DNA from 2 places in the Microbispora sp. H10830 genome. Region 1 is predicted to be linked to the other one. Evidence: predicted binding sites of a transcription regulator. Region 1 holds the regulator's gene; the other holds the start of a gene.
What was found. The regulator HrcA, encoded in region 1, represses chaperone genes, less so after heat shock. The targets are predictions, from matches to a motif close to TTGGCACTCTCNNNNNGAGAGTGCCAA.
Positions count from the first base shown of each region.

Region 2: a site for HrcA is predicted at 1,551-1,577, ahead of HHX35_RS17060 (FmdB family zinc ribbon protein). Genes of this name have one in related genera too.

Region 1 is NZ_JABBWX010000001.1:734,994-738,181, forward strand. Features, by position in the region: gene HHX35_RS03485 (16S rRNA (uracil(1498)-N(3))-methyltransferase) at 1-52, opposite strand, end outside; gene dnaJ (molecular chaperone DnaJ) at 62-1,198, opposite strand; gene hrcA (heat-inducible transcriptional repressor HrcA) at 1,199-2,212, opposite strand; gene HHX35_RS03500 (hypothetical protein) at 2,405-3,067, shown strand; gene HHX35_RS03505 (DUF3097 domain-containing protein) at 3,086-3,188, shown strand, end outside.
Region 2 is NZ_JABBWX010000006.1:53,955-57,142, reverse strand. Features, by position in the region: gene HHX35_RS17065 (potassium/proton antiporter) at 1-1,323, shown strand, start outside; gene HHX35_RS17060 (FmdB family zinc ribbon protein) at 1,593-1,931, shown strand; gene HHX35_RS17055 (S-methyl-5'-thioadenosine phosphorylase) at 1,994-2,800, shown strand; gene HHX35_RS17050 (SAF domain-containing protein) at 2,813-3,188, shown strand, end outside.

The sequences.
Region 1 (3,188 bases):
TCGTGTCCGCCGCCCGGCCGGCCGCGTCCGACAGGAACACGGGAACACTCATGCGATCAGCTCAGCGGCCGTTGAAGGCGTCCCGCAGGCGGGAGAAGAAGCCCTGCTGGCCCGGCGAGAACTTGCCTGGCGGCCGCTCCTCTCCACGCAGTTTCGACAGCTCGCGCAGCAGTTCCTCCTGCTGCGGGTCGAGTTTGGTCGGCGTCTCGACGTTCACGTGGATCAGCAGGTCGCCCCTGCCGGTCTCGTTGAGCCGCTGGACGCCCTTGCCGTACAGGGGGATGACCTGGCCGGCCTGGGTGCCGGGCCGCACGTCGATGTCCTCGGCCCCGTCGAGCGTCTCGATCGCGATCGAGGTGCCGAGCGCGGCGGCGGTCATCGGGATGTGGACCGTGCAGTGCAGGTCGTCGCCGCGTCGCTCGAAGATCTGGTGCGGCCGCTCGACGATCTCCAGGAACAGATCGCCGGGAGGCCCGCCGCCGGGGCCGACCTCGCCCTCGCCCGCGAGCTGGATGTGCGTGCCGTCCTCGACGCCGGCCGGGATCCTGACCTTGATCGTGCGCCGGGTCCTGACCCGTCCCTCGCCCGAGCACTCCATGCAGGGGTGCCGGATGACGCTGCCGTACCCGCCGCACTGGGGGCAGGGACGGGAGGTCATGACCTGGCCGAGGAACGAACGGGTCACCTGCGAGACCTCGCCGCGCCCGTGGCACATGTCGCAGGTGTCGGGGTGGGTGCCGGACGCCGCCCCGGAGCCCTGGCAGACCTCGCAGACCACGGCCGTGTCGACCACGATCTCGCGGGTCGTGCCGAAGGCCGTCTCCGACAGGTCGAGCTCGACCCTGATGGTGGCGTTGCGGCCACGGCGGGCGCGGGAGCGGGGCCCCCGCGCGGCGCCCGCCGAGCCGAAGAAGGCGTCCATGATGTCGCTGAACGGGAAGCCCGCGCCGAAACCGCCGGCCCCCGGCCCCGCGCCGCCGCCGCCGAACGGGTCGGCGCCCATGTCGTACATACGGCGCTTGCCCGCGTCGGACAGCACCTCGTACGCCTGGTTGATCTCCTTGAACCGCTCCTGGGTCTCCGGATCGGGGTTGACGTCCGGGTGCAGCTCACGGGCGAGACGGCGGTATGCCTTCTTGATCTCTTCCTGGCTGGCGTCGCGCCGTACGCCAAGGGTCGCGTAGTAGTCGTTGGACACTTATGACCCCGCCAGGATCTGGCCGACGTAACGCGCCACCGCGCGCACCGCACCCATCGTCACCGGATAGTCCATTCGTGTCGGGCCCAGCACTCCGAGCCGGGCCAGTTCTCTGTCGCCCGAACCGTATCCCGCGGCCACGATAGATGTGCCGCGCAGCCCGCTGTAGGGGTTCTCGGATCCGATGCGGACGGTCAGTTCGGACAGCCCGCCGGTTTCCCCCAGCAGGCGAATGAGGACGACCTGCTCCTCCAGCGCCTCCAGCACGTCCCGCAGGCCGATGCTGAGGTCGGCGGCGGCGAGGTTGGCCGTCCCACCAAAAACGATCTTCTCCTCGTGCCGCTCGACGAGCGTCTCGAGCAGCACGGACAGGATCGTGGCCGCCACCGGCCTGTCCTCGGGAGGCAGGCGTTCGGGAATGTCGGCCACGGTCTCCGGCACCTGGGACAGGCCGCAGCCGTCCAGGCACGCGTTGAGCACGGCGCGCAGGTTCGCGATCCGGTCGTCGGCGATGGCCTCCGGCAGGTCGACCACACGCTGCTCGACCCGTCCGGTGTTCGTGATCAGCACCAGCATGACCCGGCGCTCCGCGAGCGGGACGATCTCCACGTGACGGACCGACGACCTGGTGAGCGAGGGGTACTGGACCACCGCGACCTGCCGGGTGAGCTGCGCGAGCAGCCGCACCGTGCGCATGACGATCTCGTCGAGGTCCACGGCCCCGGCGAGAAAGGTCTCGATGGCCCTGCGCTCCGCGCCGGACAGCGGCTTGATCTGCGACAGCCGATCGACGAACAGGCGATATCCCTTGTCGGTCGGCACCCTGCCGGCACTGGTGTGCGGCTGGGTGATGTATCCCTGCTCCTCCAGCGCCGCCATGTCGTTGCGGATCGTCGCCGGGGAGACGCCGAGGTTGTGCCTGTCCACCAGGGCCTTGGATCCCACCGGCTCGTTGGTGGACACGTAGTCCTCGACGATGGCGCGCAGGACGGCGAGCTTGCGGTCGTCGAGCAATCGTCACCTCCCTGTGCGTGGAAACACCGACTCTGGCACTCTGTGTTCCCGAGTGCCAAGTGTACGGCTACCACCCCACGTGGTGCGATAACGCAGGGGGCACCAAGACGACGCAGGGCACCAGGACGACGCAGGGCACCAGGACAAGCGAGCTGCAAATCGACCACAAGCCGCATGGTCGACTCTTCACCCATGCACGAGAACCAGAACTCCACGCCGGCCGACGTGACCATGCGGGTGCCCCGCCCCATGCCCCCGGCACCGGCCGACGTGACCTTGCGGATGCCGCACCCCTTCCCCCCGGCGTACGCCGCCCCCCGGCAGATCCGGCCCCGGCTGCTGTGGATCTTCCTTTCCTGGGCGCTCTTCGTCGTCCTGGTGGTGGCGGGCGTCGGCGGGTTCGCCGGCGGCCTGTTCTCCACGCTCGGCGACGCCGCGCCCGCCACGATCTTCTCCGGCGGGCAGTCGGTGAACGTCGCGCTCGATCCCGCGGACAAGCCGGCGATCTACGCGGCCGTCGACCAGCCCACCGACGTCCGCTGTCAGCTCGGCGACGGCGCCGACCCGCGGGTGCGGCTGACCCGGCCGGCCGTCTCGCAGACCGTCACGCTGAACGGCACGACCTGGGAGCTGCTGTTCGAGGCCGGCGTCCCCGAGGCGGGCACCTACCAGCTCGCCTGCGAGGGCGACGGGGTGCGGTTCGGCGTCGGCAAGCAGCTCACCGGCGCGGTCGGCATGCTGGTGGGCGGCGCCGTCGCGCTGCTGGCGCTGCCCACCGTCGGCTTCCTGGCCGCGCTGATCGTGACGATCGTCGTGCTCGCGCGCCGCTCCGCTGCCCGCCGTCGCCTGGCGTGATTTGCTAGCGTTCCCCGCATGTACGGGCGGGACGTGCTTTCCGGAGACTGGCGGCGGCCACGGCGGGGGCAGATCCCCGAGATCCCGGCCGAGCCCGACCTCGTGGTCGAGGACGCCGAGG
Region 2 (3,188 bases), on a different contig from region 1:
GGCATGATCGCCCTCGCCGTGATCCTCGCCGAGGGCGGTCTCACCACCAACTGGAACCACGTACGCGACGCCGTGCCGACCGCGCTCGTGCTCGCCACGGTCGGGATCGCGGTCAGCGTCGTCGTGCTCGCGGTGACCGTCGCCGCCCTGCTCGGCATGGAGTGGCGGATGGCGCTGCTGCTCGGCGCGTTCCTGGCGTCGACCGACGCGGCGGCCGTGTTCTCCGTGCTGAGACGGCTGCCGCTGCCGCCCCGGCTCGCCGGGATCCTGGAGGCGGAGTCGGGCTTCAACGACGCCCCGACCGTCATCCTCGTGATAATGCTGAGCGCGGGCTCGTCACTGACCCTCTCGCTGCCGCACGTCCTGCTGGACACCGCCGTCGAACTGGTCATCGGCGCGGCCGTCGGCCTCGCCGTGGGCCCGGCGGGGGTGTACGCGCTGCGCCGGGTCGCGCTTCCCGCCTCCGGCCTCTACCCGATCGCGGTGCTGGCGCTGGCGTTCGTGACCTACAGCGGGGCGACGCTGCTGCACGGCAGCGGGTTCCTCGCGGTGTACCTGACGACGCTGATCCTGGGCAACGCCCGGCTCCCCCACCGCGCCGCCACGCGCGGCTTCGCGGAGGGCGCCGCCTGGCTCGCCCAGATCGGGCTGTTCGTCATGCTCGGCATGCTGGCCGATCCGCGCGAACTGCCCGGCGTGATCGTCCCGGCCCTGGTGTCGGGCCTGCTGCTCGTCCTGCTCGCCCGCCCGGCGTCGGTCCTGGTGTCCGGCGCGGTGGTGCGGCTCCTGCGGCTCGGCTCGCTGTCGTGGCGCGAGCAGGTGTTCCTGTCGTGGGCCGGGCTGCGCGGCGCGGTGCCCATCGTGCTGGCGGCGATCCCCTGGGCCGCCGGCCTGCCGGGGGCGAAGGGCCTGTTCAACGACGTCTTCATCATCGTCATCGTGTTCACGGTCGTGCAGGGGCCCACTTTGCCGTACCTCGCCCGGCTGCTCGGCCTGGCCGCCGAGGGCGAGGCCCGCGACCTCGACGTGGAGGCCGCGCCGCTGGGGGAGTTGAACGCCGACCTGCTGCAGGTCCGCATTCCGCCCGGCTCGCTCATGCACGGCGTGGAGATCTTCGAGCTCCGGCTGCCCGCGAACACCATGGTCACGCTCGTCGTGCGGAAGGGGCAGTCGTTCGTCCCCACGCAGACGACCCGGCTGCTGGCGGGCGACCAGCTTCTCGTGGTCACCACGGCCGCCCAGCGGGAGACCGTCGAACGCCGCCTGCGCGCCGTCAGCCGCCGCGGCAAGCTCGCCGGCTGGTACGGCGAACGCGGCGGCTGACCGCCGTCGCCCGGGGTTGTCCGGAGGTTTCGCGGGGAATCACGGGCGCTTCGCGGGCGAATCACGGGCGGTTCGCGAGCGGATCACGGGCGGTTCGCGAGCGGATCACGGGCGGTTCGCGAGCGGATCGCGGGCGGTTCGCGGGCGGATCGCGGGGTGAGCGAATGGGACGGCGCGGGGCAATAAACCGGGCTGGAGTGGCGTTTGGGCTTGTTGACTGCTTACCATTAGCAATCGACCCGGTCGAGTGCCAGTCTCAGGAGGAGCGAGTGCCTACCTACCAGTACGCCTGTACCGCTTGCGGTGAGCAGCTGGAGGCCGTCCAGAAGTTCTCTGACGACCCGCTCACGGAGTGCCCGGTCTGCCAGGGCAAGCTGCGCAAGGTCTTCTCCGCCGTTGGCATCGTGTTCAAGGGCTCCGGCTTCTACCGGACCGACAGCCGTTCGTCGAGCTCGTCGACGACCACGTCCACCACGACGACGTCGTCCTCGAAGTCGTCCGGCGACTCGGGCAAGAAGGAGCCCGCGACCTCCACGAGCTCGTCGAGCACCTCCTCGTCGAGCACGTCGTCGAGCACGTCGTCGTCCGGCTCCACCGCCGCCGCCTGAGGTTATCCACAGGGGCCGACGGGACACGGCGGGTGTGCGGCGCCGTTCGCTAGTGTCGGCCCATGGTCAATCGCGCAGATATCGGGGTCATCGGCGGCTCGGGGTTCTACTCGCTGCTGGAGGACGCCGAAGAGATCGACGTGACGACGCCGTACGGCCCGCCGAGTGACTCGATCACCGTGGGCCGCATCGGCGAGCGGACCGTCGCGTTCGTCCCACGGCACGGCCGCGGCCACACCTTTCCTCCCCACCGCATCCCCTACCGGGCGAACATGTGGGCCCTGCGGTCCCTCGGCGTCCGTCAGGTGCTCGCGCCCAGTGCGGTCGGGTCCCTGCGCCCGGAGATCGGGCCTGGCGCCCTCGTGATCCCCGACCAGCTCGTGGACCGCACACAGAGCCGCGAGCAGACCTACTACGACACGGGCGGGGCTGTTCACGTGTCGTTCTCCGACCCCTACTGCCCCTCCGGCCGGGCGGCCTCCGTGGCCACGGCGCGCGAGACGGGCTGGGACACGGTCGACGGCGGCACTCTGGTCGTGGTCGAAGGGCCCCGCTTCTCCACCCGGGCCGAGTCGAAGTGGTTCGCGGACGCGGGCTGGTCGATCATCGGCATGACCGGGCACCCCGAGGCCGTGCTCGCCCGCGAACTCGCCCTCTGCTACACGACGCTCGCCCTCGTGACCGACCACGACGCCGGCGTGGAGGCCGGTGAGGGGGTCACCCACGAAGAGGTCCTGGCATTCTTCGCCGCCAACGTGGAGCGGATGCGCACTTTGGTCGCACAGGTCGTCGAGGCCCTTCCGGAAGAGCGCTCCTGCCCCTGCGGCAACGCCCTCGACGGGATCAAGCTGCCGATCGAGCTCCCCTGACACGAGATGGTCATGCGTGATCTGAGACGGCTGACGGCGCGCCGTCGCCGTCCGATCGCCGCCGTCCTCGCCGGTCTGGCGGTGGCCTGCGTGCTGCTTGCCGTCCGTTCCCCTGACGGGGTGGAGGTCCTCGCCGCCGCCCACGACCTCGCCGGAGGCCGGCTGGCCGCCTCCGACGTGGTGGTCGTACGGCTTCCGCCCGACACGGTGCCCGCCGGGGCGTACGCGCCCGGCGCCCCGGTCTCGGGCCGCGTGCTCGCCGGTCCGTTGCGCCGAGGCGAACTCCTCACCGACGCACGGCTGCTCGGTCCGGGCCTGTTCCGCCAGTCCCTGGCCGGGCAGGCGTCCGGCTGGCATGAGCCGAGTGGGGAGGGCTCCGACGGTCAGG